DNA from 2 places in the Stenotrophomonas sp. Steno-Z1 genome. Region 1 is predicted to be linked to the other one. Evidence: predicted binding sites of a transcription regulator. Region 1 holds the regulator's gene; the other holds the start of a gene.

Evidence for each region. Region 1 encodes FliA, which starts transcription of late flagellar genes. Its sites were predicted from a motif close to TAAAGTTTNNCNNNCNNNGGCCGATAA; they were not measured.
Region 2: AC06FD_RS02005 (HDOD domain-containing protein) is a predicted target of FliA. The motif match lies at 7,457-7,483, and genes of this name have one in related genera.

Annotation. Positions count from the first base shown of each region.
Region 1 covers NZ_JBWJPB010000007.1:21,609-36,994, reverse strand. The annotation lists gene AC06FD_RS16210 (chemotaxis protein CheA) at 1-313, opposite strand, end outside; gene AC06FD_RS16205 (response regulator) at 365-730, opposite strand; gene AC06FD_RS16200 (STAS domain-containing protein) at 727-1,035, opposite strand; gene AC06FD_RS16195 (chemotaxis protein CheW) at 1,307-2,440, opposite strand; gene AC06FD_RS16190 (ParA family protein) at 2,827-3,609, opposite strand; gene motD (flagellar motor protein MotD) at 3,615-4,610, opposite strand; gene AC06FD_RS16180 (flagellar motor protein) at 4,612-5,352, opposite strand; gene AC06FD_RS16175 (chemotaxis protein CheA) at 5,442-7,277, opposite strand; gene AC06FD_RS16170 (protein phosphatase CheZ) at 7,282-7,896, opposite strand; gene cheY (chemotaxis response regulator CheY) at 7,896-8,288, opposite strand; gene AC06FD_RS16160 (RNA polymerase sigma factor FliA) at 8,305-9,051, opposite strand; gene AC06FD_RS16155 (MinD/ParA family ATP-binding protein) at 9,048-9,935, opposite strand; gene flhF (flagellar biosynthesis protein FlhF) at 9,922-11,736, opposite strand; gene flhA (flagellar biosynthesis protein FlhA) at 11,890-13,971, opposite strand; gene flhB (flagellar biosynthesis protein FlhB) at 13,995-15,125, opposite strand; gene AC06FD_RS16135 (putative bifunctional diguanylate cyclase/phosphodiesterase) at 15,234-15,386, opposite strand, start outside.
Region 2 covers NZ_JBWJPB010000001.1:482,965-498,350, reverse strand. The annotation lists gene AC06FD_RS02045 (RNA polymerase sigma factor) at 1-575, opposite strand, end outside; gene AC06FD_RS02040 (hypothetical protein) at 711-887, shown strand; gene AC06FD_RS02035 (mechanosensitive ion channel family protein) at 972-1,553, shown strand; gene AC06FD_RS02030 (DksA/TraR family C4-type zinc finger protein) at 1,605-1,871, opposite strand; gene AC06FD_RS02025 (DUF2058 domain-containing protein) at 1,981-2,532, opposite strand; gene AC06FD_RS02020 (YgjP-like metallopeptidase domain-containing protein) at 2,606-3,103, shown strand; gene AC06FD_RS02015 (rRNA pseudouridine synthase) at 3,877-4,587, shown strand; gene AC06FD_RS02010 (phospholipase D family protein) at 4,643-6,220, shown strand; gene AC06FD_RS02005 (HDOD domain-containing protein) at 6,260-7,339, opposite strand; gene AC06FD_RS02000 (Glu/Leu/Phe/Val dehydrogenase dimerization domain-containing protein) at 7,684-8,781, shown strand; gene AC06FD_RS01995 (S8 family serine peptidase) at 8,899-11,745, opposite strand; gene AC06FD_RS01990 (thiolase family protein) at 12,049-13,224, shown strand; gene AC06FD_RS01985 (hypothetical protein) at 13,349-13,690, shown strand; gene AC06FD_RS01980 (hypothetical protein) at 13,918-14,322, shown strand; gene AC06FD_RS01975 (isovaleryl-CoA dehydrogenase) at 14,442-15,386, opposite strand, start outside.

The DNA.
Region 1 (15,386 bases):
CCTCGCGCAGCAGGGCGCGCAGCACGTCCACCGAGGACAGCATGGCATCCACCGCGTTGGCTTCCAGGGCGCGCTTGGCGGCGCGCAGTTCGTCCAGCAGCGTCTCCAGCACGTGGGTGAGCGCGGCGATCGCATCGAAGCCGAAGGTGCCGGCGCCGCCCTTGATGGAGTGCGCGGCGCGGAACACCGAATTGATGATTTCCGGGTCCTGCTGGCCCGATTCGAGCGCCAGCAGGCCAGCCTCCATGGCATCCAGCCCCTCGCGGCTTTCTTCGAAGAACGTGGCGTGGAAACGTTGCAGATCCATGCTCATGGTGCGTGGGGTCCGGTTGCGAAGGGAGGGAGGGGCGAAGCGGCGCTGGGCTCAGCCCAGGACTTTCTGCACGGTGGCCACGAGCTGTTCGGGATTGAACGGCTTGACCAGCCAGCCGGTGGCACCGGCGGCCTTGCCTTCGGACTTCTTGTCGGCCGCCGATTCGGTGGTGAGCATCAGCATCGGGGTGAACTTGTAGTCCGGCAGCTGGCGCAGCTCGCGGATCAGCGAGATGCCGTCCATGTTGGGCATGTTGACGTCGGTCACCACCGCGTTGAAGCGCTGGCCCTTGGCCCGGCCCAGCGCGACGGCGCCGTCCTCGGCTTCTTCGACGGAAAAGCCGGCCGAGGTGAGGGCGAAAGAGACCATCTGGCGCATCGACGCCGAATCGTCCACCACCAAGATACGTGCGCTCATGCAGCGTTCTCCACAGATTTCAGGTTGTCATGGGTTGCGTCCAGGCCGAGGGCCTGGGTGACGCCGAGCAATCGCGCGGCATCACGGAAGGTTGCAGTGCAACCGTCGAATCCGGTCGGGTAGCCTGCCTGGCGGCGGGCGTCGACGAATGCGCACAGGACCTGCATTGCTGCGGTATGGATACGGCTCACTTCGCTGGCATCCAGCGTCAGTTCGCCGGCCTGGTCCACCAAAGGGGCCAGGCGGGTTTTCAGCTCGGTGCTGGTCTCGATACCGAGATCACCACCCAGGGCCACAGTGCTCATCGTTGCTCCGGACAAACGGTTCCGAGGTTTATAACGGCCCAAAGCGGGGAAGCTTTAGGGGGACGGGCCAAGGGATCTTCACCGTTAGGGGAAACCGCCCGGTAGAGCGAGCCCTTGGGGGGGGGCTGGCGCGGCAGCGCAACGGAGCCGTCCGGGCGCCATCGGGCGATGCTGGCGCCGGGGCGGAGAGCAGCCACGCATGGCGTGGCGCTACCGGGGAACGGGTGCCGAGGTGGAGCCAGGCCCTGTGGGGCTGCCCCGCAGGTGGCGGTCAATTCAACAGCTGGGTCGCATCGAGCAGGATCATCGGCTGTGCGGTGACCCGCGCCACGCCGCGGAACAGGTCGTTGGAAATCTGGCAGATGCGCGCGGTATCGGGCGGTTCGATCTGCGAGTCGGTGAGGTTGGCGACGTCCTCCACCGCCGACACGCGCAGGCCCATGGTTTCGCCATCTTCCTCCAGCACCACGATGCGGGTGTTGGCGTCGTCCTGGGCCGGGCCGGCGCCGAGATGGATGCCCAGGTCCATGACCGGCACCACCTGGCCGCGCAGGTTCATGATGCCCAGCATCGCCGAGGCGGTGCCGCGCAGCGGCAGCAGGGGTACCGGCAGCACTACTTCCTGCACCTTCAGCAGTTCCAGCGCATAGGCCTGGGCGCCGCAGCGCAGGCGCAACCAGCGCGAGGTGCGTTCGCTGGCACGGCGGCTCTCGCGCGGGCTGGAGGCCGGGTTCTGCGCCTGCGCCTGCAGTTCCTGCCAGCTGCCCGGGCGGGTGTGGGCCGGGGCGGGGGCGGCGGCACGGGCGCTGGGCGCGGACAGGGGCATCGTCGTCGGCATGGGGCGGGCGGCAGGCAGCGGGGCGGGAGCGGGGGCAACGGGAGCCGGGGAGATCGGTGCCGGCGCCGGTGCGGCGGCCTTGGGCGGTGCGCTGTCGTGCAGCACCTCGTCAGGCAGATCGTCCCAGCTGGGGCGGCCGGCCTCGGCAGCGGCAGGAGCAGCCGAGCGTGGCTCGGCTCTACCGGGCGAGGTGGGGGTTTCGTGAGCGGACGCGCGGTTATCGACCGGTGGGCCGAGCGCGGGGTCGTTCATCAGTTCGTCGAGCAGCGCGAGGTTGGCCGGGGAGCCGGGCGACGTCGGCGTGTCGTGCGCGGTCGCGACGCTCTCGACCGGCGGGCCGAGCGCGGGGTCGTTCATCAGTTCGTCGAGCAGTGCGAGGTTGGCGGGGCTGCCGGGCGAGGTCGGTGTTTCGTGCGGGGTTGCGATGCTCTCGACCGGCGGGCCCAGCGCGGGGTCGTTCATCAGTTCGTCGAGCAGCGCGAGGTTGGCCGGGGAGCCGGGCGACGTCGGCGTGTCGTGCGCGGTCGCGATGCTCTCGACCGGCGGGCCCAGCGCGGGGTCGTTCATCAGTTCGTCGAGCAGCGCGAGGTTGGCGGGGCTGCCGGGCGAGGTCGGCGTGTCGTGCGAGGCCGCGAGGCTGTCGACCGGAGGACCCAGGGCCGGATCGTTCATCAGCTCGTCGAGCAGCGCCAGATGGGCCGGCGCGCCCGGTGAGGTCGGGGTGTCGTGGCCGACCGCAACGGCCGCGTCCGGCGCAGGCGCAGCCTCGACGTCGCCGGCAGCCGACCCGGCAAATTCGGCACTGATCGCCAGGGCGACACCGGCTGCTTCAGCGCCGTCCTGGGCGGCCACCGCCGCCGCCGGGGCGACGGACAGTTCCTCCCGAGCGGGCGCGGCGGGCACAGCATCGCCGAGCAGCTGCTCCAGGTAGTCGTCGAGCACGCCGGTGGTGTTCATGCCGCGCGCTCCATCTGCAGCGCGTCGTCGGCCAGGATCCATTCCAGCGCACGCCGGTACGCGGCCAGGCCGCGACCGGGGTAGTCCTCCGACTGCGGCGGCACGGTCAGGCTGGCCGCGTTGCAGATGCGGGTGTCCACCGGGATCGCGTCTTCCCACACGCGCTGGCCGTGCTTGTCCTGCATCAGCTTGACCGTCTCGTTGCCGGCGCGGGTGCGGCGATCGAACAGGGTCGGCAGGATCGACATCGGCAGGGGACGGCGGCGCGAACGCTCGACCATTTCACCGGTCCGGACCATGCCATCGAGGCCGTGCAATGCCAGCGGCTCGGCCTGGGTGGGGATGATCAGGCGGTCGGCCGCGGCCAGCGCGTTGATCATCAGCAGCCCCAGGGTGGGCGCGCAATCGAGCAGGATGTAATCGTGTTGCCCACGGTGGCGGGCCAGGGCGTTCTGCAGGGCCAGGCCCAGGCCGGGCTGGTTGGCGCTGCGTCGCTCCAAGGTGGCCAGCGCGGCTTGCGCGCAGACGTAGTCCAGGCCCGGGATGTCGCTGCGATGGCCGAGGGTGCCCAGCTCGGCCGGCGGTGCGCCGAACAGTTCCAGCACGCCCTGCGGCGGCGGGTCCAGCGGCACGCCGAAGGCGCGGGTCAACGAAGAGTGCGGATCGAGGTCGATCAACAGCACGCGGTGGCCGAGCGTGGCCAGGCCACGGCCCAGGGCCAGGGTGGTGGTGGTCTTGCCCACGCCGCCCTTCTGATTGGCGATTGCCCAGATGCGCATTCGGTTCACTCCTTCATTGCAGGGGGAACGGCGGCGCCAACGCGGCTGCCGGCCGGCACCGGTGGCAACTGCACCGGGGCGAGGGGGGGTACGGAGGGGGTGGTCGGCCTGGCGGTTGGCGGCGCGTCGGTCTGCGCGCTGAGCTGCGGCCCGATCGGGTCTGCGCCGCGCGTGGTGTCGGCCAGGATGATGACCATGACGCGGCGGTTGCGGTTGCGCCCTTCGGCGGTCGCGTTGTCCTCGCGCGGGCGGAACTGGCCGTAACCCACCATGGCCAGCCGCGCCGGCTGCAGGCCCTGGTCGGCGAACAGGTGCACCACGCTGGCCGCGCGCCCGGCCGAGAGTTCCCAGTTGGAGGGGAACAGCGAGGTGGCGATCGGGACGTTGTCGGTGTGGCCTTCCACGCGCACGCCGTTGGGCGCATCGCGCAGGACCTGGGCCAGCGTGGAGAGCGTGTCGCGCGCGTGCACGTCCAGCGTGGCCGAGCCGGTCGGGAACAGGATGTCGCTGTTGATCTCCACCTCGATCCACAGCTCGGTGCGGCGCACGGTGATCATGCCGCGCTCGATCAGCGGGGCCAGCGTGGCGGTGAGCTTGTCGGCGATGGTGTTGAGCTGGCGCTCGGCACGCTGCAGCTGTTCCTGGTTGCGCACCGAGACCGGCATGCGCATCTGCGAGGCCATCGCCGGCAGCAGGGTGGGGTCGTTGGAGGGCGAGGGCGCGGAGGGGCCGACGCGGTTGCCGGCCTTGATCACCGACGGGCTGTCCCAGCCGCCGCCCTGCACCTGCTGGTTGCCCACCTGCACCGGGTTGATGGTGCGCGGCGCGCCGCCGAAGGCGGTGGTCAGCGCATCGGCCATGACCCGGTACTTGCCCTCGTTGAGCGAGGAGATGGCGTACATCACCACGAAGAAGGCGAGCAGCAGCGTCATGAGGTCTGCATAGGGGATCGCCCAGGCCTCATGGTTGGCATGCTCTTCGTGGTGCTTGCGGCGGGCCATGTCAGTGCAGGAATCCGGACAGGTTGGTTTCGATGTTGCGCGGGTTCTCGCCCTGGGCGATGGAGATCAACCCTTCGATGATCATTTCGCGGTCGCGGCTGTTGTGGTGGATCACGCTCTTGAGCTTGGCCGACACCGGCAGGAACAGCAGGTTGGCCGAGGCGATGCCGTAGATGGTGGCAGTGAAGGCGGCGGCGATGCCGTGGCCGAGCTTGCTCGGGTCGGCGAGGTTCTTCATCACCGCGATCAGGCCGAGCACGGCGCCGATGATGCCCAGGGTCGGGGCGTAGATGCCCATGCCCTCGAACACCTTGGACGCGGCCAGGTCCTGGTGCTCCTGGCTGCTCAGTTCGATTTCCATCATGTGCCGGATGGTTTCCGGCTCGACGCCGTCCACCAGCAACTGCAGGCCCTTGCGAAGGAACGGGTCGCTCTGCGCGTCCACCTGCGCTTCCAGGCCCAGCAGGCCCTGGCGACGGGCGATGTTGCTCCAGTCGACGATCTGCCGGATCAGCTCATGGCGGTCGCTGCTCGGCGGCAGGATCACCCAGCGCACGATCTTGAAGGCGTGCTTGAACACCGCCGGCGAGGTGTGCAGCAGGATCGAGGCGATGGTGCCCACGATCACGATCACGAATGCCGCCGGCGACCACAGCGACGCCAGGCCGGCCCCCTTGAGGATGCTGCCGCCGACCAGCGAGGCCAGGGCGAGGAAAAGTCCAATGAGGCTGAGTCTGTCCATGGGTCCGTTATCGGCTTGTGTGAATGGGACTTGAGACACCGACGGCGGCAGGTGTTGCAGCGGTCACACTTTTGCAGGGGGCAGGGCGGTCAATCGTGCGGGGTGCGCAGCCCGTCCACGTCCAGGATCAGCGACATCCGTCCGTCGCCGATCAGGGTCGCGCCGGCATAGCCGCGCAGCCCGCGCAGGGCCTTGGGCAGTGGCTTGATCACCACTTCCTCGCGGCCGCGGACCTGGTCCACCACCAGCCCGAAGCGCGCTTCGCCGGCCTGCAGCACCACGATGGTGAGCAGCGGCGAGGCGGCCGGCTCCACCGCCAGCCAATGGCGCAGGTCCACCAGCGGCAGGGTGTGCGACTTGCGGTCCAGCACGGCGCGGCCGTCGAACCAGCCCAGCGAGGTATTGGGCGCGTGCAGCACTTCCATCACGCGCGCCAGTGGCAGGGCGTAGACGTCCTCGCCGGCCTGCACCAGCAGGGTGGGCAGGATGGCCAGGGTGAGCGGGACGCGGATCATGAAGCGGCTGCCGCGGCCCAGTTCGGATTGGATCTGGATCTGGCCGCTGAGTTCGCGGATGCGCGACTGCACCACGTCCATGCCGACGCCACGGCCGGAAATATCGGTCACTTCCTGCTTGGTCGAGAAGCCGGGCAGGAACACCAGGTGCAGGCATTCCTCGCTGCTCAGGCGGGCAGCGGCTTCGGGATCGATCAGGCCCTTCTCGCGCGCCTTCTGGCGCAGCCGTTCCGGATCGATGCCGGCGCCGTCATCCTGCACTTCGATGCTGACGTAGTCGCCTTCCTGCTGCGCCGACAGGCGCACGTGGCCGCTGCGCAGCTTGCCCTGGGCTTCGCGCAGCTCCGGGGTCTCGATGCCATGGTCGATGGCGTTGCGGACCAGGTGCACCAGCGGGTCGGCGAGCGCTTCGACCAGGTTGCGGTCCAGTTCGGTTTCCGCGCCGACCAGCTCCAGCTCGACTTCCTTCTTCAGGTTGCGGGCGACGTCGCGGGCGACCTTCGGGAAGCGCGAGAACACCTTGCCCACCGGTTGCATGCGGGTGCGCATCACCGCCGACTGCAGGCGCGCGGTGGCGATGTCCAGGGTGGACACGGCGCGGTCGAGTTCTTCGTCGTGCAGGCGCGCGCGCAGGGTCTTGAGGCGGTTGCGCGAGAGCACCAGTTCGCCGATCAGGTTGACGATGGCGTCCAGGCGCTTGGTGTCCACGCGCACGGTGTGCTCGGCTTCGGCCACCGGCTTGTTGGCCGCCGGCTTGGCCGGCAGGGCCGGGGCGGCGGCGGGTGCGCGCGGGGTCGGTGCGGCGGCCACGGCCTTGGCGCCCGGGGCGGCGCCGCCGTGCAGCTGGTCCAGCAGGGCCTCGAATTCGTCTTCGCCGATCAGGCCGTCATTGGCCTTGTTCGCCGGCGCCACGGCGGTGGGCGCGGCGCCACCGTGCAACGTGTCGAGCAAAGCCTCGAACTCGTCGTCGGTGATCAACTCGCCGCTGGTCGGTGCCGCCGCAGCGGCGGCCACCGGCGCCGGCGTGGCCGGCCCGTTGACGTCGAACTGCGCGATCAGCTCCGGCGGGGCATAGCCGGGCTCGGTGCCGGCCGAGACCGAATCGAGCATCGACTGCAGGTAGTCCAGCGATTGCTGGGCCGCATCGAAGTGATGGGCCTGCAGCACCGCCTTGCCCGACCGCGCCATGCCCAGGGTTTCCTCGGCGGCGTGGCACAGTTCGACCATCGCCTGGATGCCGAGGAACCCGGCACCGCCCTTGAGGGTGTGGAAGCCGCGGAACACCGCGTTGAGCTGGTCGCTGTCCTGGGGCGACTGCTCCAGCGACACCAGCTGTTCGCCGAGGCGATCCAGGATTTCCTGGGCCTCGAGGATGAAATCGGCGGCAATATCGTCTGGAACAGCGCTCATGGTGTTACAGCCCCAAATCGGAAAGCAGGTCGTCAGCGTCGACCTGTGACACCTGGTGGCGATCCAGACCGTTCACGGCCGGGCCGGCCAGGCCGTTGTCGCGCTTGTGCGCGCTGTCGTCCTGCGGCGGCAGGCCGAGCGCGCCGAAGCCCTCGTGCACGCGGCGCACGATGCCCACCACGCGGCGGATGATCTGCCCGGTCAGGTCCTGGTAGCTCTGGGTGAGCGCGATCTCGGTGAGGTTGTGGCGGATCCGGTCCAGCTGCTGGTCCTGGTCGGCCGTCAAGCCATTGGCGCGCAGCTGCTCGGTGAGCGTGCGGCATTCCTCGGCCAGGTCCAGGGTGCGGTGGGTGGCCTGCTCGGTCATCGCCACCACGTGGTCCAGGCGTGCGCAGGCATCGTCCAGTTCGCCGGCCTCGCTGGGCAGGCTGGGCAGTTCGCCCAACGCCTGGCCCAACTCGCGGGCGAGCCGGTTCAGCCCGGCCATCATCGGCTGGGTACGCAACGCGGCCAGCGCGTCGATTTCCCGCCGCCAGCCGGCTTCGTCGCCGCTTTCCAGCGCGGCCAGGGCATCCTGCAGGCGCTGCACCAGCGCCGATTTGTCGCGGAGGGTTTCCATCAGGCGCTCGCCGCCAGGCGTTCGAAGATCTTGCCGAGCTTTTCTTCCAGGGTCTGGGCGGTGAACGGCTTGATGATGTAGCCGTTGACGCCGGACTGGGCCGCTTCGATGATCTGCTCGCGCTTGGCTTCGGCGGTCACCATCAGCACCGGCAACGTCTTCAGCTTGGCGTCGGCGCGGATCGCCTTGAGCAGGTCGATCCCGGTCATCACCGGCATGTTCCAGTCGGTGACCACGAAATCGAACGACTGGCTCTGCAACAGAGACAGCGCGGCATGCCCGTCCTCGGCTTCGGCCGTATTGGTGAAGCCCAGATCGCCCAGCAGGTTCTTGACGATACGACGCATGGTCGAGAAATCGTCGACGATCAGGATACGCATGTTCTTGTTCAAAGCACTTTCCTCGGTATCAATGGTTCTCGAGGCCGGCGTCGGCCGCCTCGAAGATCTTCAGTCGGCCACGCAGGCGCAGGACCGCCTGGCCGTGGATCTGGCAGACGCGCGACTCGCTGACACCGAGTACCGCGCCGATCTCCTTCAGATTCAGTTCCTGCTCGTAGTACAGCGACAGCACCAGCTGCTCGCGCTCGGGGAGCAGCCCGATCGCATTGCCCAGCTCGCGGCCGAATTCGCCGCGCTCAAGCACCTGCTGCGGGGTCGGACCACCCTGGGCGACGGTATCCAGCTCGCCCTGGTCTTCGATCCGCGACTCCAGGCTCAGCACCTGGCCGCGCGCGGCGTCTTCCATCAGCCGCAGGTAGTCCGGCAGGGGCATGTCCATCGCCGCGGCCACTTCGGTGGCGCTGGCGGCACGGCCGGTGCTCTGCTCCAGGCGGCGGATGGTGGAGGCGGCGTCGCGGGCGCGGCGGTGCACCGAACGCGGCACCCAGTCGCCGCGGCGGATCTCGTCGATCATCGAGCCGCGGATGCGGATCGAGGCATAGGTTTCGAACGAGGCGCCCTGGTCGGCGTCGTAGCTGCGCGAGGCCTCGATCAGGCCCATCATGCCGGCCTGGATCAGGTCATCCACTTCCACGCTCGCCGGCAACCGGGCGGCCAGGTGGTGGGCGATCCGCCGGACCAGGTCGGAGTGCTGTGCGATGCACTCGTTGGCGGCCGTGCGTTGCACCTCTTTGTATTGTGCGGCGCCTTTCATGCGGTCACCCCGCGTTGCTTGAGGATGCGTTCCAGGAAGAATTCGACCCCGCCTCGCGGCTCGGTCGGTGCCTGCCAGCGGGCGGTGCGGCGGGCGATCTCGGTGATCGCCTGCGCGGCCGGGCTGGACGGGTAGGCCTTGACCACCGGCTGCTGGCGCTGCACCGACAGGCGCAGCCAGTCGTCCTGCGGCACGCAGCCCAGGTAGTTGAGCGAGACATCAGCGAGGAACTTCTCGCAGACCCGGGTCAGCTTTTCGTAGAGCACGCGGCCTTCGTTGGGGTCGCGGACCATGTTGGCCACCACCTGGATACGGTCCACGCCGCGCTCGCGCGAGAGCACCTTGATCAGCGCGTAGGCGTCGGTGATCGAGGCCGGCTCGTCGCAGACCACTACCACGGTGTCCTGCGCGGCCTGGCAGAAGGTCAGCACGCCGTCGGTGATGCCGGCGGCGGTGTCCACCACCATGAAGTCCAGCTCACGCTCCAGTTCGGAGAACACGTTGACCAGGCCCACGTGCTCGGCCGGCTGCAGCTCGGCCATGTGGCGGCGGCCGGACGCGGCCGGCACCACCAGCACGCCGCCCGGGCCTTCGAGGATCACTTCTTCCAGGGTGCAGCGCCCGGCTACCAGGTCGGCCAGGGTCACCTTGGGCTGCAGGCCCAGGATCACGTCGATGTTGGCCAGCCCGAGATCGGCGTCCAGCAGCAGCGTGCGCTTGCCCATGTCGGCGAGCGCCACGGCCAGGTTGGCCGACACGTTGGTCTTGCCCACGCCGCCCTTGCCGCCGGTGACGGCGATGGTGCGCACAGGGCCCAGCGGCTGGCTGCGGGTGGCCGACAGCGGGAAGGTCTTGGTCAGCTTGGCATACTCACGCGACGGCATGGTTCAACTCCGGGTTGCAGGGCATATCGGCCGCGCGGCGCAAATCTTCAAGGCGAAGTACAAGATTGGCCGCACTGGCCCGGTGCAGGTCTTCGGGAACGTCCTGGCCATCGGTGACCCAGGTGATCGGCAGGCGGTGGTCCACGGCCACCGACAGGGCGGTACCGAAGCGGCCGGTTTCGTCCAGCTTGCTCAGCACCACGCCCTGCGGGTTGGCGGCGCTGAAGCGGCGGACCACTTCGTCCATGTCGCCAAAGCTGGTGTTGGCCGGCAGCACCAGCAGGGTGCGGATCTGCTGGGCGGCGCGCAGCCAGTGCAGCTGGGCAGCCAGGGCGCGGTCGCGCGGGCCCAGCCCGGCGGTGTCGATCAGCACCAGCTTGTAGTCCTGCAGGCGCTCCAGCAGCTGGTTGAGGTCGCTGCCGCTGTTGGCCTCGTGCACCGCGATGCCGAGCTGGCGGCCAAAGCCGTAGAGCTGCTCGCGGGCGCCGATGCGGCCGGTGTCGGTGGTGACCAGGGCCACGTCGCGGGCGGCGTGCTTCTCGGCGAAGCGCGAGGCCAGCTTGGCGATGGTGGTGGTCTTGCCGGCGCCGGTCGGGCCGACCAGGGCGATGATGCCGCCCGATTCCAGCGGGTCGACCGGGGCGATCGGCAGCTTCTTGGACAGCAGGCCGAGCATCAGCCCGCGGCCGCGGTGAGCTTCGGTGTCCAGCGGGATCTGCATGGCCACGTCGCGGCTGATGCCGGCGTCGAAGCCGTATTCGTCCATCAGGTCCAGGGCGGCGGCACGCACCGGCGAGCCGCGCAGGCGTTCGTCGGTGAAGCGGTGCATCTCGCGTTCGATCACCTGGCGCATGCCGGCCACTTCATGGCGCAGCTGGCGCAGTTCTTCGTCATCGCGCGGCACCACCACCAGCTCGGCGGCGGGCAGCGGCTGGGCCTGGACCTGGGCCGGTTCGGCGGGGGCCGGCAGGGCCACCGGCGCGGTTGCGACCGGCGCGCTGCCAACCTGTTCCTGGACCATGGCCGGCGCGTCCAGGCGCGGCTCGAATGCCATCGGGGCCGGCACGGCGGCCTGCACCGGTGCCGGTGCGGCGACCATGGCCGGGGCCGGGGCCGGGATCGCCGGCACGGTGACGCTCACCGGCAGCGGCGGCATCGCCACCTGTGCCGCAGGCACGTGCATCTGGAAGTGCGGTTCGTCGTCCAGCGGCGGGTCGATGATGAAGCGCGCGCGGTTGATCGGTGCCGGTGCCGGTGCGGCGACCGGTGCAGCCTCGACGATCGCGGCCAGCGTCTCCACCGGCGCCGGGGAGGCGGCCGCGGCCTGTTCGACGTTGAACGGGGCGAAGATCTGCTCCGGCAGTGCGGCAGCGCGCAGCGACGGGGCGACGGCCTGCGCCAGGGTGGCGGCAAAGCCGGTGCTGCCGCGCGGCGGCACGATTTCGTTGGCCGAATCCAGGGTGCGACCGGTCGCGCCGACCGCGGCGCGGGCCAGCGCGGCCACGGCGGAGGTGGTGGCGGCCACCGGCTCGGCGGCGGCGACGGGCTTGCGGCGGGTCACCGCGGCGATCACCGCATCGGCGGCATTGCGCGGTCGCGGTGCCGGCGCCGGCGCCACATCCTTGCGGGCCGCTTCCAGGGCACGCTGCACGGCGCCTTCGTCATAGTTCGCCGCGGCCACGATCTCCACGCCTTCCTCGATCCGCCGGTTGGACAGGATCACCGCATCAGGACCGTGTTCCTTGCGTACCAGGTTCATGGCCGAGCGCATATCGGAGGCGACGAAGCGTTTGATTTTCATGCTGTGGTACCGGGACTGGGGCGGCGGGGTGGTGGAAGGGAAGCGCTGGTTGTCGGTGGTCTGCACGGTCCGGGTTTCCCTTTATGTCCTGCTGCGTTGATATCGAATGGGGGTGTGTCTGTTTTCTGGCGCATCACCGTCGGGGTTCCGGCGTCAGCTGATCGTGCCGACCAGCTTCAACCGTTTGTCCTCGGGTACCTCGCTGTAGGCCAGCACCGACAGCGAGGGGACGCTGTGGCGCACCAGCCGTGCCAGCGCGGCACGCACCGGGCCTGGTACCAGCACGACCGCCGGCTCGTTCTTCGCTTCCTGCTTGCCGACGCATTCGGCCAGGCTTTGATGCAGTCGCTCGGCGAGTCCGGGTTCCAGCGCGGCGCCGTTGCCCTGCGTGGACTCCTGCAAGACGCGTTCCAGTTGTGGGTTGAGGGTGAACACCGGCAGCTCCGCCGACATCCCGGCGATCTCCTGCACGATGAAACGGCCCAGCGCGTTGCGCACCGCCGCGGTCAGCACCGAGGGGTCCTGGCTGTTGGGCGCGTTCTCGACCAGCGACTCGACGATCTTGCGCAGCTGGCGGATCGGAATGCGCTCGATCAGCAGGTTCTGCAGCACCCGCACCACCGCCGACAGCGGCAGCGACTTGGGCGTGAGGTCTTCGACCAGCTTGGGCGCGCTCTTGGCCAGGTTGGCCAGCAACTGCTGCACTTCTTCGTGGCCGAGCAGCTCGGGGGCGTGTTCGCGGATCAGGTGCGACAGGTGGGTGGCCACCACCGTAGCCGGGTCGACCACGGTGTAGCCCATCGATTCGGCGTGCGCGCGCTGGTGCGGCTGGATCCAGGTGGCGTCCAGGCCGAAGGCGGGGTCCTTGCCGGCGATGCCGTCCAGTGTGCCCAGGGCGCTGCCCGGGTCGAGCGCGAGTTCGCGGTCGGGGTGGATGTCGGCGGTGGCCACCGGCACGCCGTGGATCAGCAGGCGGTAGCCGCTGGCCGGCAGTTCCAGGTTGTCGCGGATGTGCACCGAGGGAATCAGGAAGCCGATGTCGTGGGTGAGCTTGCGGCGCACGCCCTTGATCCGCGCCATCAATTCGCCGCCCTGGTTCTTGTCCACCAGCGGGATGAGCCGGTAGCCCACTTCCAGGCCCAGCGGGTCGACCGGGCGCAGTTCGTCCCAGGTCAGCTCGGCGGTGGGCGAGGGCGCCGCGCCGGGCAGGCCCAGGGTTTCGCCGCGGCCGGCGGCCGGGGTCTCGGCGACGCGCTCTGCGGCGGTGCTCTTCTTCCAGGCCTTCCAGGCCACGAAGCCGAGGATGGCGGCCAGCGTCAAGAAGGCGACGTTGGGCATGCCCGGGACCAGGCCGACCACGCCCATGATCGCCGCGGCGATGGTCAGCGCACGGTACTGGCCGAACACCTGGCCCATCATGGCCTGGGCCATGTCCTGCGAGCGCGAGGCGCGGGTGACCAGCATGGCCACCGCCGAGGACACCAGCAGGGCGGGCAGCTGCGCCACCAGGCCGTCACCGATGGACAGCAGGGTGTAGGTCGCGGCGGCTTCGCCGAACGGCATGCCGTGCTGGAGCACGCCCACGGCCAGGCCGCCCAGCAGGTTGATGAACAGGATCAGGATGCCGGCGATGGCGTCGCCGCGGATGAACTTGCTGGCACCGTCCATCGCACCGTAGAAGTCCGCTTCCTCGCGCACTTCTTCGCGCCGGGCCTTGGCCTCCTCACGCGTCAGCAAACCGGCGTTGAGGTCGGCATCGATGGCCATCTGCTTGCCGGGCATGGCATCGAGGATGAAGCGGGCGGTCACTTCCGACACGCGCCCGGCACCCTTGGTGATGACCACGAAGTTGATGATGGTCAGGATCGCGAACACCACGATACCGACGGCGTAGTTGCCGCCGATCACGAACTCGCCGAACGCGGCGATCACCTTGCCGGCCGCCTCGTGGCCGTTCTGGCCGTTGAGCAGGATCACGCGGGTGGAGGCCACGTTCAGCGCCAGCCGCAGCATGGTGGTGATCAGCAGCACGATCGGGAAGATGGTGAAGTCCAGCGGGCGCTTCACGTACACCACCGCCAGCAGCACCATCAGCGAGATGGCGATATTGAAGGTGAACAGCGCATCCAGCACCGGGGCGGCCAGCGGCACCACCACCATGGCCAGCAGCGCCAGCACGATCAGCGGGGCGCCCAGGCCGTTGCGGATCATGTCCAGGGCCTTGCGTGCGTTCATGCCGGCACCGGCGGGCTGGGCGCTCACGGGCGGCCTCCCGTGCCGAACTCATCCACATCGATGCTGGGCGCAGCCGGCATCGGCCCGCCGCGCCAGGTGCGCAGCTGGTACACGTAGGACAGAACCTGGGCCACGGCCGAATACAGTCTCACGGGAATTTCCTTTCCAAGTTGACCTTCCCGATACAAGGCGCGTGCCAAAGGCGGGGCGGAGACGATGGCGACCTTGTTGCCGTCGGCCACTTCACGGATGCGCAGGGCGGTTTCGTCCACGCCCAGGGCCACCACGGTGGGGGCGCCCATCTTGCCGCCCTCGTACTTGAGGGCCACCGCGTAGTGGGTGGGGTTGACCACCACCACGTCGGCGGTGGGCACCGCTTCCATCATCCGGCGGTTGGACAGCTGCTGCTGCAGCTGGCGGATGCGGCCCTTCACCTCGGGGCTGCCCTCGCTTTCCTTCATTTCCCGGCGCAGCTCTTCACGGGTCATCTTCAGCTTGCGCATCCAGTTCCAGCGCTGGTACGGCGCATCGATGGCGGCCAGCAGCATCATTGCCCCGCCGGTGGCCAGCATCAGCTTCAGGGTGAAGCCCAGGCCATGCACCATGGCCGCTTCCAGCGGCTGGTTGAGCAGGTCGCGCAGCGGCCGGATGCCGTGCCAGACCACCAGCCCGGCGGCGGTGCCGACGAAGGCGATGCGCAGCAGCGACTTGGTGAATTCGGCGATCGCCTCCGGGCCGTACAGGCGCTTCATGCCGGCCATCGGGCTGAGCCGGGTGAAATCGGGCACCAGCGACTTGTTGGACCAGCGCAACCCGCCCATCACCACCGGCGCCAGGAAACTGGCCAGCAGGCAGATGAGCACCAGCGGCCACATCGCCAGCAGCAGCTGCAGCAGCAGCTGGCCGAAGTGCCCGAACAGCGCCTGCGGATGCATGCGCAGGCCCGGTTCGGGGCTGAGCGCCAGCGTCATCCAGGCCTTGGCGCCGCTGCTGATGCTGCCCGAGTAGGCCATCAACGCCAGCACGCCGGAGCCGAACACCGCCGCCGTGGCCAACTCCCGCGAGCGCGGGATGTTGCCCTGCTCGCGGGCATCGCGCAGGCGTTTTTCGGTCGGTTGTTCGGTTTTTTCGCCGGCTTGTTCGTTCTCGGACATGGGCTGCACGACACGGGGGGGTACCCAGGGTGGTGCAAGAACCGTTCCGTGACGGGGCGCCGGACGTTCGCCGGCGGTCGGCGGTCGGCGGTCGGCCGGGGCGCGACCCTACCGGCGGCTGGCGCTGCCGGTATAGCCGGCCGCCACCTCCACCCGCGGCCGCGGGTGGTCGTGCAGTTGCATGAAGCGCTGTGCGTCCACCGGGCGGCCCAGCAGGTAACCCTGCAGGTAGTCGCAGCCCAGCCGCTCCAGGTAGGCGCG
Region 2 (15,386 bases), on a different contig from region 1:
TCTCCCAAGCGTGCGCGCAACAAACCGCGCGCACGGTGCAACTGAGCCTTCGAGCTGCCCACGGCCATCTGCAACTGCGTGGCGATTTCCTGGTGTTTCCAGCCTTCGATGTCGTGCAGCACCAGCACGGCACGGGCGCGCGGCGGCAGGGTGTCCAGCGCGCGCTCCAGGTCCAGTGTGGTGCCCGCGCACCGCTCCACCGACGCCAGCGCGGCCACGCTGTCCCAGCCCTCCTCACCGGCGTCGCAGGCCTGCCAGGCGGCGTTGGCGCGCAGTTCCATCAGCGCCGCATTCACGCCCAGCCGGTGCAGCCAGGTGCCCAGGCTGCTGTCGAAGCGAAAGCCCGGCAGCGCCTTCCAGGCCTGCAGGAATGCTTCCTGCAACGCATCCTCGGCGCGTGCCGCCTGGCCGCCGCAGAGTCGCCACAACACGGCATACACGCGCGGCGAATGACGCCGGTAGATGCGCTCGTAGGCCAGCGTGTCACCGCCGACCGCCGCGCGGACCAGGGCATGGTCATCGATGGCATCGGCCTCGGTCGGGACGCAGGGAGCGGGCATGGAGGCGTTGAGCATATCCGTTGGATGCAGGCACCGGCGAAAAGGTTTAAAGCAGGCCGCACGGGCGTTTCGGCGAGGCCTTTAAACCCTGCTGCCGCCGGCCGCATCCAAGCTGACATCCCCCCGCCGGCGTTAGCCAAGGACCCCACCATGCCCACCAGTTGCCTCGCCTTGCTGCTGGCCATGGCCACCAGTTGCACCCTGCCCGGAAGCCCGCTGACCCTGCGCGTCACCCTTGCGCCGCAGGCGGATCTCTGCGTGCGGTTCACCGGACATGCGCCGCGCTGCGTATCGGCCCTGATCGCGCGCCTGGAGGCGCACCCGTAGCCCTGACCGGATTGACCAGCCCTTGCAGCCAGCGCATTAAGATAGACGTTTATCGCAGTATCGCTGCAAGGATCCGCGCTTCGCATGAAAGACCACCTGCCCACCTGGACCCACGAATGGCTGCACTACGGCGTGCCTGCCCTGCAGATCGTGCTCACCCTGCTCGCGGCGTGGCTGCTGCGCCTGATCGCACGACGGCTGATCCGCCGCATCGGCGAGCACTACACGCTGCCGCCGGAAATGGTCATGGGCGCGCGCCGGGTCTTCAGCTTCGTGGTGTATTTCACCGTACTGCTGGTGGTGCTCAACATCGTCGGGGTCTCGGCCACCGTGCTGTGGACGGCATTCACCGGATTTGCGGCCGTGGGTGCGGTGGCCTTCTTCGCCGCCTGGAGCGTGCTCTCCAATATTTTCTGCACCTTGTTGATCTTCACCACGCGCCCGTTCCGCCTGCACGACTACATCGAACTGCTGGAAAACGGCGAGAAGCCGGGGCTGAAGGGGCGGGTGATCGACGTCAACCTGATCTACACCACCCTGCAGGAAACCGACGGCAACCACGAAGGCACCGTGCTGCAGATTCCCAACAACATGTTCTTCCAGCGCACCGTGCGCCGCTGGCGCGATCCGGCGCAGGCCCCGGGCGGGATCCAGGGCGACGGCTGAGCGCGCGTCGCCGGTGCGACCGGCATGGCCGCAGTGGCCGATGATCGCGACCTAGCGCAGCTGGCTGTCCTTGCTGCCACGCCGGTTGTAGGCGGCGCCGCCCTGCTGTGCGGCGTCGTCCGCTTCCTGGCAGCGCACGCACAGGCGCACACCGGGCACGGCCTTGCGCCGCGCCTCGGGAATCGGGGCATCGCAGTGTTCGCAATGGGTCAATCCGGGGCCCTCCCGGAGGTGCGCGCGGGCGCGCTGGATGGCCTCGTCCACGGTCGCATCGATCTGGTCCTGGACCGCGCCGTCGCCTGCCCAACCTGTCGCCATGATGTGTCTCCCATGCCGGTGTCAGACCCCCAGCATAGACCCGGCCACGCAGGCGCGGCCGACGTGCACCTGAACAGGGCGCACGCCGCGTGAATGCTTCAGCCGGCGCTTACCAGACCAGGTCGTCGGGCACCTGGAACTGCGCGTAGTAGGCGTCATCCTCGGCGTTGCCGGTGCTCGGCTCCACAGCGGGCTGCGCGTTGTCCAGCACGATCGCGCTGGCATCCCGTTCGCGCACCTTGTCCGCCGCCGCGCGCGGCAGCAGCTCGAACCCCTCGCCGAAGCGCGCGATCACCAGCGCACCGGAGGCCAACTGGCGCCGCAGCACCGCATTCACCAGCATCGTGCGGATCAGCGTGCCGTCGTTGAAGCGATACTCGCTCTCGCCTTCGCGCTTGACCTTGTTGGTCTCGATGATCTGCCGCACCTGCGCCTGCAGTTCCTGCGCGCGCGCCTTTTCCTTGCGCTCGGCCTCCAGCGCACGGTCGCGTTCAGCCTTCTCGGCACGCAGCCGCTCGGTCTCGCGCTGGCTTTCGCTGGGCGCCACCGGGGCCTTGCCGTGACGGGCCTTCACCTGTTCACGCGCGGCCTGGGACACCTGGGACTTCTTGACCAGCCCAGCCTTGAGCAGCTGCTCCTGCAGCGGATTCGCCTTCGCCATTGCCTTGCATCTGTTGTTGCGGGATTGCGGGGGCCATCATACTGGTCCGCCCGCCCGGCCCCAACCGTCGCCCATGGCAGCCCTGAAGTACCTCGCCGGCTACCCCGAGGCCCTGCAACAGCAGGTCCGCGACCTGATCGCGGGCGACCGCCTCGGCCCCTGGCTGCAGCGCCGCTACGCCGACCTCCACACCGTGCGCAACGACCGACAACTGTACGACTACACCCAGGGCCTCAAAGAGCGCTACCTGCGCCAATCGGCCCCGCTGTCCAAGGTGATCTACGACAGCAGGCTGCAGGTCCTCAAACACGCGCTGGGCACCCACACCACGGTGTCGCGAGTCCAGGGCAGCAAGCTCAAGGCCAGCCGCGAAATCCGCATCGCCACCGTCTTCCGCGACGCGCCCGCCCCCTTCCTCAAAATGATCGTCGTGCACGAACTGGCCCACCTCAAGGAATCGGACCACAACAAGGCCTTCTACCAGCTCTGCACCCACATGGAAGCGGACTACCACCAGCTCGAATTCGACCTGCGCCTCTACCTCACCCACCTGGACGGCAGCACCGACTGACGCAGGCGCCCCGCGCATCCGCCCCGGCGTTTCCAAGGTCCACCGCCCCGCGTTTCCAATGGCCACCGGCCCGCTGTCAGGGCCTGGCGTGGGTGCGTTCATCGCGCGTCGCACCCACGCACCCACAGCCCGCATCCGACCTGCGCCTCTTCCCCACCCACCTGAGGCCAGCGCCCACTGACGCAGGCGCCATGCACATCCGCCCCGGCGCTTCCAAGTGTGACCGCCCCGCGTTTCCAATGGCCACCGGCCCACTGTCAGGGCCTGGCGTGGGTGGGTTAACCGCGCGTCCCACCCACGCACCAACACCTCGCATCCGACCTGCACCTCTTCCCCACCCACCTGGGGCCAGCGCCCACTGACGCAGGCGCCATGCACATCCGCCCCGTCGTTTCCAAGGTCCACCGCCCCGCGTTTCCAATGGCCACCGGCCCACTGTCAGGGCCTGGCGTGGGTGGGTTGGCGGGACCGTTTTGCGCCATGGATGGCGCAAAAAGAGCTTACATGGACGTACTTGCAGCGTGTCCCGCCAACCCACCCACGCCAGGCCAGCCCGCCACCCACCGCCCCCAAGGCTGTAGCTGTAGCTGTAGCTGTAGCTGTAGCTGTAGCTGTAGCTGTAGCTGTAGCTGTAGCTGTAGCTGTAGCTGTGTGGCTCTGGCTCTGGCTCTGGCTCTGGCTCAGGCTCTGGCTCCAATCCCCCACCTTCAGCCCATCACCTCCCCCCACCCAGTACACTCCCCGCCCGCACCCCGCTTTCCGCAGCCCACCCGATGACCGACCCGATCCGCCTCGACAAACGCCTCACCAGCCTCATCGGCTGCTCCCGTGGCGACGCCCAACGCTACATCGAAGGCGGCTGGGTCACCGTGGACGGCAACGTCGTCGAACAACCGCAGACGCTCGTCACCGACGAAACCATCGTCCTGCGCGAAAACGCCGAAGCCACCCGCGCCGAAACGGTCAGCATGCTCCTGCACAAACCGGCCGGCATGCGCGCCGACGAACTCTGCGCCCTCGTCACCCCGGACAGCCGCAGCGAACTGGACGCCACCGGCGTCACCCTCCTCCAGCGCCATTTCCACGCCCTCCAACTGGTCATGCCACTGGCCGACGAAGACAGCGGCCTGGTCGTGGTCAGCCAGGACGGCCGCATCGTCTCCCACCTCAAGGACCGTGGCGCCACCCTCGAACAGGAATACCTCGTCGAAGTCAGCGGCGAACTGGCGCCCTACGGCATGAAGCGCCTCGCCCACGGCCTCAGCTTCCGCAACTGGCCCCTGCCACCGTGCAAGGTCAGCTGGCAGAACGAAACCCGCCTGCGCTTCGCCATCAAACCGGTCCAGCCCGGCCAGCTGCGCGACATGTGCCGCCAGGTCGGCCTGGACGTCATCAGCGTCCGCCGCCTGCGCATCGGCCGCGTCGCCATGGGCAAACTTGCGCCGGGCCAGTGGCGCTATCTCGCCCCCGACGAGCGCTTCTGAGCCGCCCAGCGCGCCTGCACTCGCCGTGCAGGCCGTACCCGCTTAGCATCGCCGTATGACCACCCACACACCGCTCTGGCGCCGGCTCCTGCGCTGGCTGGCAATCGCACTGACCCTGCTCGTGCTGCTCGCCCTCAGCGGCCTGCTGCTGGCCGACCACCTCACCCCCCGTGCCCTCGGCCCACGCAGCAGCGTCCTCGCCCCGGGGCCCGAGCAGACCGCCATCGACCGCGAACTCGTGCGCCTGCAGGCCGAACACCCCGGCCAGACCGGCGTCGCCTTCCTCGCCGATGGCCTGGACGCATACGCCGCCCGCGCCGTCATCACCCGCCATGCCGGGCGCAGCCTGGACCTGCAGTACTACATCTGGCACGACGACCTCATCGGCCACCTCATGGCCCAGGAGCTGTACCAGGCCGCCGAACGTGGCGTACGCGTGCGCATCCTGCTCGATGACATGAATGCCCAGGACAAGGATGCCCTGATGATGGCGCTCGACGAGCATCCCAACATCGAGATCCGCCTCTACAACCCGTTCCGCAACCGCAACGGCCTGTGGCGCCTGGTGGAGATGGTGCAGCGCTTCTTCAGCGTCAACCATCGCATGCACAACAAGGCGTGGATCGCCGATGGCCGCGTCGCCATCGTCGGCGGCCGCAACATCGGCGAGGAATACTTCAGCGCCCGCCCGGACGTGAACTTCCGCGACCTCGACCTGCTGGTCGCCGGCACGGCCGTGGCCCAGGCCAACACCATCTTCGACGAGTACTGGAACAGCGACACCGCCGTGCCGATCTCGGCACTGGCGTTCTACACCCCGGCACAGCTGCGCCTGCTGGTGCGCGAGTCCGCGCACGAAGCCCGGCTGGACGCCGCCCAACCCTATCTGCGCCGGGTCGCGCAATCGGAGTCGGCGCGTTCGTACTACCGCGACACGGTCGACCTGCACTGGTCGGCCAACGTGGAGATCGCGTCCGACCCGCCGATGAAGCACCGCCGCGACGACCAGGCCGACTGGCTGGTCACCCGCCTGGTGCGCGAACTGCAGGCCACCCGGCACAAGGCATTGCTGATCTCCCCCTACTTCGTGCCCGGCGAGGAAGGCACCGCCGGCATGGCCGCGATGGTCCAGCGCGGCGCCACGGTGGCGGTGGTGACCAACTCCCTGGCCGCCAACGACGTGGCCGCCGTGCATGGCGGCTACATGCACTACCGCGCGCCGTTGCTGCGCAGCGGCGTGCACCTGTACGAACTGAAGGCCCACGGCCACACCGATGGCGGCGGCCTGTTCGGCAGCAGCGGCGCCAGCCTGCACACCAAAGCCTTCATGATCGATGATCGACGCGGCTTCGTCGGCTCGTTCAACCTCGACCCGCGCTCGGCCTATCTCAACACCGAGATGGGCGTCCTGTTCGACGACCCCTGGCTGGCCGCGCAACTGCGCAGCGAGTACCTGCGCCTGGCCGACCCCGGGCAAAGTTACTGGGTCACCCTGGACAGCCGGGGCCAGGTGCGCTGGCTGGACCGCGACGCGCAGCCGCCGGTGCTGCTCGACCGCGAGCCGGACGCCTCCTTCTGGTTGCGCGCCAGTGCCCGCGCGATCAGCTGGCTGCCCCTGGAATCGCAGTTGTAACCCCACCGTAGCGTCGTGCCACGCCATGCGTGGCCTCCATCAACCCTCGACCCGCTCGTCGGCGTCCAGGGTTTCCACTCCCCGCCCATGCAGGCGCCGCCAGATCCAGTGCAGCGCGTGCGCCGGCGTGGCGTGCTGCTGCTCCAGGATCGCCAGTGCCTGGGCCTGGCCGATCCGACCATGCCGGCACAGCAGGCTGGCCGCCGCCGCCGCGCGCGCAAAGCGCAGACTGGCCGACAACCCCGCCTGGGCGTTGTCGCCCTCGCGCAGCAATGCCTCGTGCACCGCCGGCGGCAGCTCCCACGCCGCCGCGATCCGGCTGGCCACCGGCAACGTCCAGGCGTCCAGCAGGTGCGCGGCCAGCGCGCGCGACGGCGCCGCGTCACCCTGCGCGGCGCAGACATCCAGCAGGTGGCGCATCACCAGCGCCGCCCCCAGGCCCTGGGTCAGCCCCAGCCACTGCGCGGCAAACGCATCGTCATGGGTGACCAGCCGCGCATGGTCGGCCGCCGCGCGCGAGGCCAGCAGCGCGTGTTCCCAGATCACCGTGCCGAACTGCGGGAAAGCCACGCACTGCACCTGCATCACCGGCTGCACCAGCACCGCGCTGATTATCTGGCGGATGCCGTCGGTGCCGACCAGGGTTACCGCCCGCTGCAGGCTGTCCACCGGCTTGGCCTGCAGGCGATACACCGGGCTGTTGGCGATCCGCAGCAGGTTGCCGGTCAGCACCGGATCCTGGCCGATGATCGCCGCCATGGCACGCGCCGAGGCGTCGCTGTCGTTGACCGTCTGGATCAGCTGCGGCAACAGCTGCGGTCGCCGTGGCAGGTGCCGCGCCGACCAGTCGCGCTGCTCCAGCGCAGCCACCACCGCAGCCTGCAGCGCCGCCTCATCGGCGCACCCGCCGGCATCGGCCACGCCGCTGCGCGAGACCAGCGCCAGCGCATGCAGGCCCGATTGCAGGATGTCGCCCGCGGCGACCTCGACCTCGGTCGCCGCGGCCGCAGGCGCGATCCCGCGCGCGCCGGTCCCCGTCGCGGCCACGGCCCCGCCGCGGCCACGCCGGCGGGCGATGCCCACCCCCAGCGCGGCCGCCGCCAACAGTCCTGTCGCCATCACGATCACGGCCATCGTCATCAACGCCACCGTCCTGGCCGGCACCGTATTTGTCTTGTCGCCCCTGCACCCACGTCGTCCGTCCTGGCATTGCTGGTACTGCGCACCGTTGCCACGGCATCGGCGCCATCTTCAGCAACTTTAATGCCGCCTTCCCGCGGGTCCGTGGCAGGACGCCCGGCAGGGTCGTTCCGGATGCTGACAACGCCCTCCGGCGGAATGCACTAGAATGGCGCCGCGCGACCCGTCACCCGATCAGACGAAGTCGCTTTTTTTGTTTTGCAACCCACCTTTTGCTGGTTCGTTCGCCGCTGTTCGCCACCGTTCGCACCATCGGAGCCACCATGTTATTTGAAACCCTCGAATCTTCCGGTCACGAACAAGTGGTGTTCTGCCACAACCGCGATGCCGGCCTGAGGGCGATCATCGCCATCCACAACACCACCCTCGGCCCGGCCTTGGGCGGCGTGCGCATGCGCCCCTACGCCAGCACCGACGATGCGCTGGCCGATGCGCTGCGACTGAGCCGCACCATGACCTACAAGAACGCGCTGGCCGGGCTGAACGTGGGCGGTGGCAAGGCGGTGATCATCGGTGACCCGCGCCAGGACAAGAGCGAAGTGCTGTTCCGCGCGTTCGGGCGGTATGTGGATTCGCTCGGCGGACGCTACATCACCGCCGAAGACGTCGGCACCGACGTCAACGACATGGAGAACATCTACCTGGAGAGCGAGTACGTCACCGGCGTGCACCAGGTCCATGGCGGCTCCGGCGATCCCGCCCCGTTCACCGCCTATGGCGCACTGCAGGCGCTGATGGCCTCCATGCAGCACAAGCTCGGCCACGAGGAAGTGGGCAAGGCCAGCATCGCGGTGCAGGGCCTGGGCCATATCGGCATGGAGCTGGTGAAGCTGCTGCGCGACCGGGGCGCCAAGCTGTTCGTCACCGACCTGGACAGTACGCGGGTCGAGCGCGCCGTCACCGAGTACGGCGCCGAGGCGGTCAAGCCGGACGATATCTACGATGTCAGCGCCGACGTGTTCGCGCCCTGCGCGCTGGAAGGGGCGATCAACCCGCAGACCCTGCCGCGGTTGAAGTGCAAGATCGTCTGCGGCACCGCCAACAACCAGTTGTCGAGCCTGGAGGTGGGCGATGAGCTGCACGCCCGCGGCATCCTGTATGCACCCGACTATGCGGTCAACGCCGGGGGCGTGATGAACGTATCGCTGGAGATCGACGGTTACAACCGTGAGCGCGCCATGCGCCTGATCCGCAGCATCTACCACAACCTCGGCAGGATCTTCGCGCTGTCCGAGCGCGAGGGCATCGCGCCGCAGCGCGCGGCCGACCAGATCGCCGAGACCCGGATCCAGTCGATCGGCAAGTTGAAGATGCCGCTGGGCCGCGCCACCCCGCGACTGGGAACCCTGCGCGGCAGCTGATCGCCGCCGGGCACGGCAATGAAAAAGGGCGCGAGGTGATCGCGCCCTTTTTCGTTCTCAACCCATGCCTCCGAGCCCGTGGGCACGGCGCCGATCCGGCCCCGCGCCCGCCAAGGCTCAGAATGCGGCCGAGTAGCGCAAGGCGACCTGGCTGAGGTCACCGCGCGGGCCGAAGCGCTGGTCGTAGCCGAAGGCCACGCGGCTGTTGCGGGTCAGCCACGATTCCACCGACAGCCCGAACAGACCGCCAGAGCGCGCCGGTTGCAGGCCGGCCAGCGGTGCCCAGGCGTCGACGCCGACGAAGCTGGCGTCCTGGGCAAGGCCGGTGCTGGACAGCCGTTGCTGCCATTCGGCGTAACCGCGCAGCGACCAACTGCCCCACTGCCGCTCGGCACGCACGCCCGCCAGGGCCTGGCTGCGCGTGCTCAGGTTGCCTTCGGTACGCAGGCCGAAGCCGAGGCCGCCCTGTTCGGTGAAGCGGTCGTTGTCCACCCGCGCGTAATCCGCACCGAGGTACGGGGTGAGCGAGGATCGAGCGTCGCCGAAGCGGTAGCCGGTTTCCACGCTGGCCGCACTGAAGCTGCCGCCGTAGCGCGCATTGACCCCGTACTGACCGGCACCCAGCAGCAGCTGGCGATCGATCTCACGATGGAACAGGCCGGCGCCCACCTGGCCCAGGGCATAGGCACGGCCCGCGTTCCAGCCGGCGTACAGCTGCGCCTGCGACTGGCGGTCACGGCCGCGGTCGCTGCCCCAGTCGCGGTTGTTGTGGGTGCGGGTTTCGCCGAAGGCGAAGCCCAGCACGCCGTTGCTGCCGAAGGCCGCGTCCTGGCCCATCATCCAGCCGCGTGTCTCGGCGCCGCTGGCCGAGAAGCTGCCCTGCCCGACGTCGCCGAGCTGGCTCTGCCAGGCACCACGCAGACGCGGTACGCCCTGCACCTGGCCAAAGCGTTCGGACAGCGCACGCCGGTTGAGGTCGATGCTGTCGAAGGTGGCGGCGGTGGCCAGCGCATGCGCCTTGCCGGACAAACTGTCCAGGCTGTCCTGCAGCGCCTGGTTGCCCTGGACGCGCTGCAGTTCGCCTGCACCGTCGGCGAAGCCGCTGCCCGCCAAGCCGCCGCGATCGAGCACCTCGAACGCAGACTCCACGCGTGCCGCGGAGGCCAACGCAGCGCTGCCAAACCCGGCGTTGACGCTGGCCGACACCACGTTGATCTGGTCGGTGGTCAAGGTGACCGCGGTGCTGGTCTGCTGCAGCGACATCTGCAGCAGCGTGGCCTGGGTGAGGCTGTGGGTGACCCCGGCGAACTGCCCGCTGATCTGGCCGGCCTGCAGCACCGTCTGGGTCCGCCCCGCCGCCGGCACGTAGCCGGCGAGGATGCTGCTGACGTGCACGTTGCCCGCCAGCGCCGCGGTGCCGGTGACATTGAGCGGGCTGCCGCCCAGCGCGATCATCAGCTGCGCACCGGCGCGCTGGGTGTAATTGCCGTCGATGGTGGCGGTGGTATTGGCGTCGCGCAGGATCACGCTGCCGCCGTTGTCGACGTTGCCCTTGACCCGCCCGTCGCCGGACAGGAACTGCAGCGCGGACGCGTTCGGGCCGTTGGCGTTGGCCACCACGGTCACGTTGGAGGTCAGCGAGCCGCCGCTACGCAGCGCGATGGTGCCCTGCTCGATGCGGGTCTCGCCGGTGTAGGTGTTGGTGCCGGACAGGCCGAGCGCGCCGACGCCCTGCTTGATCAGGCCGCCGCTACCGCTGATGTTGTTGCTCCACACCGAGTTGAGCGAGGTCTGGTTGACGTTGACGGTGGTGTTGCCCCAGTCGAACCGGGCCGGGCCGTTGATCGCCTTGGCGATGTTGAGCAGGCCGTAGCCGAAGGTGCTGTCCACGCCGGCCGGGCCAAGATCGGTGGCGGTGCCGAGCAGGGTCTGGCGCACCAGGTCGTTGCTGAAGTACGGGTACTTCTGCCACACCAGCGCGGCAGCGCCGGAGACCAGCGGCGCGGCGAAGGAGGTGCCGTAGTTCCACAGGTACTTCGGCGTGCCGCTGGTGTAGGCCGGGTCCACGTAGACCGCCGCACCGGGCGCGGCCAGGCAGTAACGCGCGGCCACGCCGCACGCGTTGGCGTAGGTGGCCAGCTTGCTCGGGTCGGTCGAATCCACCGCGGTGACGCTCAACCAGCCACGTTCCAGATCGGCCGCCGGCAGCGTGCCGTTCGGGCCGGCCTGGCTCGGCAGTGCAGCCATGCTGGACGGGTTGGGCTTGCTCTCGTTGCCGGTGGCGAACACCACCAGCCCGCCGTTGCTCAGGATGAAGGGACGGTATTCCTGCGCGATCGGCGCGGTCGCCGCCGTGTTGGTCCAGTACAGGCCGCCCCAGGAGTTGTTCATCACCTTAACGCCCTGGCTGATAAGGTCCTGGTGGACCCCGGCCAGACCCAGCGCGCCGTTGACTTCATTGCCGTTGCCGCTGCCGTCGTCGGTCGGCCGGGTGTCGGCGATGATGCGTGCGGACACGATCTGCGCCCCCGGCGCGATGCCGCCCGGCCAGGAACCCACCGCCTTGCCGGCGGCCAGTTCGGCCACCGCGGTGCCATGGCCGACCACGTCGTCCACGTTGAGGTTGTTGGTGCGCGCATCCACGTAGCTGTAATTGGCCAGCACCCGGCCGGCCAGCGCCGGATGGTTGCGCATCACGCCCGAGTCGACCACGCCGATGCGCACGCCGGTGCCATCCAGCCCGGCCGTGCGCGCCGCGCCCGCCTGGGTGATGGTGAGATGCGCGTCGAATGCCGGCTCGGCCGGCTTGGGCGGCGTCGGGGTGGTCGGGGGAGGCGTCGTTGGCGGCGTCGTCGGTGGCGGATCGACCCGCACGTTGTTGCCACCGCCACCACCGCCGCAGGCGCCCAGCGCCGCAGCCAATGCAGTGACCAGAAGAGTCCGCCCCACTACTGCCTTGTTCATCCTTGCATCCCCATTGACGTATGAAATCTCCCGCCCGGTCGGTCCTCCTGGACCTGACCGGCGGCAAGTGCCATGCCTGCGTAGCTGGCCGGTGCAGCGCAGTGTGCCGGGAAAAGCCCGTGTCGCCAATGGCACGCCGTCCCACTAATGGGAACGGCCAAGGCGGCGGCGCTCCCCATCGACACCGGTGGAAAACCGCGACCCCCTATACTGGGCCACCCCACGCAGTCTGCCGGGACGCGCATTGGGCCTCGAGGCCCGCGCGCCCATTTCGTATATCGCTCACGCACCAACGAGATTGCCATGTCCAACATCGTCATCGCCGCCGCCAAACGCACCGCCATCGGGTCCTTCCTGGGCCAGTTCAACGGTGTCCCCACCCCTACCCTGGGCGCCGCCGCGATCGCCGCGGCACTGCAGCAGTCCGGGGTGCCGGCTGCGGATGTCTCCGAAGTGATCATGGGCTGCGTGCTGCCGGCCAACCTCGGCCAGGCGCCGGCCCGCCAGGCGGCCATCGCCGCCGGGATCCCGCTGGCCACCGGCGCGACCACGCTCAACAAGGTGTGCGGCTCGGGCATGAAGGCGATCATGCTCGGCCATGACCTGATCAAGGCCGGCTCGGCCAGCATCGTGGTGGCCGGCGGCATGGAGTCGATGTCCAATGCGCCGCACATGCTCCCCAACTCGCGCACCGGCAACCGCTTCGGCAATTTCCAGGCGGTCGACCACATGGCCCACGACGGCCTGGTCAACGCCTACGACGGCAAGGCCATGGGCGAATTCGCCGAAAGCGCGGTGGAGAAGTACCAGGTCAGCCGCGAGGAGCAGGACGCCTTCGCCATCGAATCGGTGCGCCGCGCGCAGGCTGCGCAGGCCAGCGGGGCGTTCGACGATGAAATCGTCGCGGTGAAGGTGTCCACCCGCAAGGGCGAGGTCGAGTTTGCGCAGGACGAGCAGCCGGGTCGTTCGGACGTCGCCAAGATCCCGACCCTGCGCCCGGCCTTCAAGAAGGACGGCACGGTCACCGCCGCCAGCTCCTCCAGCATCTCCGACGGCGCCGCCGCGGTGGTCCTGCTGGCCGAGGAGGACGCGGCCGCGCGCGGCCTGCAGCCGCTGGCCCGGATCGTGGCCCACGCCACCCATTCGCAGGCGCCGGAGTGGTTCACCACCGCCCCGATCGGCGCGCTGCACAAACTGCTGGAAAAAACCGGCTGGAGCATCGACCAAGTCGACCTGTTCGAGATCAACGAAGCCTTCGCGGTGGTGGCCATGGCCCCGATCCGCGAACTGGGCATCCCGCACGAGAAGGTCAACGTGAATGGCGGCGCCTGCGCATTGGGGCATCCGATCGGGGCTTCGGGCGCGCGGCTGGTGGTCACCCTGGTGAACGCCTTGCGCAAGCGCGGCGGAAAGCGCGGCATCGCTACGCTCTGCATTGGCGGCGGCGAAGCAACGGCCATTGCCATCGAATTGATTTGATTAGATTTAACGCGCATTTCGCAAAAATGAATGCGCGATCGCTTGACAGCCAATCTTGGCTTGTCATCATGTTGCCGGGCGCGCAATAGCGCGTTGCCTAATCTAACGACGAGGATTCACACAAATGAGCATCAACAAGCTGCTGATCGCGATGGCCCTGGGCCTGGCTCTGACCGCCTGCTCCAAGCAGGAACAGGCTGCTGACGCTGCTGCTTCGGCCAACGAAGCTGCCGCCGACGCCCAGGTCGCTGCCGACCAGGCCGCTGCTGCTGGCGCCCAGACCGCCGACGCTGCCCAGGCTGCCGCCGACACCGCCACCACCGCTGCTGACGCTTCGGCCGATGCCGCTGCCCAGGCTGCTGGCGCTGCCACCGACGCTGCTGCCGGCAACGCTGCCGACGCTGCCAAGGCCGGTGAAGCCACCGCCGAGCAGGCCAAGGACGCTGCTGAAGAAGCCAAGAAGTAATCACTTCTTTCTTCAAGCAAGTCTGAAGAAGCCGCTGGTTCGCCAGCGGCTTTTTCTTTGGGCGCGTCGGTCGGACGCGTACCGACCCACGGTCTCTCCCTACGCCATCTGCCCCCAACGGCCTGCCCCGGCCCCCGTTCGTTCAGGCGCGGCGGCGGTGCCCACCGGGTCTTCACGACGGCATGAATACGCTGGCCTCCCCTACGATTCCCGTATTGGAGACCGCCATGACCATCCGTCCGCTGACCACTTCCCTGCTGGCTGCCTCCCTGCTGCTCGGCCTGGCCGCCTGCAAGGGCCCGGAAGCCGAACAGGCCCGCCAGGACGCCGCGCAGGCCGCCGACAGCGCCAACGCCGCTGCGCGCGAGGCGGTCGACCAGGCCGCTGCCTCCACCCGCAATGCCGCCGATGACGCCGCCGCCGCCTCCGAGCGTGCCGCGGCCGATACCCAGCAGGCGCTCGACCGTGCCGCCGCCGCCACGTCGGAAGCTGCCGGCGAGGCCAAGACCGCGGCCAAGGATGCGGGCGCCCACGCCAGCGATGCCACCGCCGATGCCGCGCAGAAGGTGGCCGACAAGGCCCGCGACGTGGCCGATGAGGCCAAGAAAAACGCCGACGAAGCCAAGCACTGAGTCATCGCCGGCGCAGCACCCGAACGCCCCTTCACAGGAAGGGGCGTTTTTTTTTTGGTGTGCCCCGTCCGCGGGAACGTGGCTGGCAGGTCACCGCCGGCGTGCGGGGCGGGACCGGCTCACGGCAGCGCGCGCGTCAGTACCGCGGCGACATCCAGGTCATCCGGCAATGTGCCGAAGGCCATCGCATGGTCACCACCCAGGCGCGAGCGGATGAAGGCCGCTGCATTCGGGCTGTCGGCGCGCAGCAGGACGGCCGCCTGCAACAGCAGCGCCAACTGCTCGGTGACGCGGCGCGCCTGCGCTTCCGCCGGCGTCGCCGCCAGCGTCGCGCGCAGGGCCTGTAGCGCCGCGTCATAGATCGGATCGCGACCGCCGACATTGCCCAGCTCGGCCTCCAGCACCGGCAGCACCTGCGCATCGCGCGACAGCGCGCGCAGCACGTCCAGGCACTGGATGTTGCCACTGCCTTCCCAGATCGAATTCAACGGGGCCTGCCGATACAGCCGCGGCAGTATCGATTCCTCCACGTAGCCCGCACCGCCCAGGCATTCCTGCGCCTCGTTGACGAACACCGCTGCGCGTTTGCACACCCAGTATTTTCCAACCGCGGTGGCGACGCGCGCGAACGCCGCTTCATCCGCATCGGTGCCGGCGCGATCCACCGCGCGCGCCACGCGCAGGGCGAAGGTCGTGGCCGCTTCGGATTCGATCGCCAGGTCGGCCAGCACGTTGGCCATCAGCGCGTGGTCGCACAGGCGTTTGCCGAATGCCTGCCGGTGACGGGTGTGGTGCAGCGCCTGGGCCAGTGCCATGCGCATCTCCGCCGCCGCACCCAGCATGCAATCCAGGCGGGTCATCATCACCATGCCGATGATGGTGGACACCCCGCGCCCTTCCTCGCCGACCAGGCGCGCCCAGGCACCGCACAGCTCCACTTCGCTGGAGGCGTTGGACCAGTCGCCCAGCTTGTCCTTCAGCCGCATCAGCCGGAACGCGTTGCGGTTGCCGTCTTCGAGTCGCCGCGGCATCAGGAAGCAGCTCAGCCCACCGGGCGCCTGCGC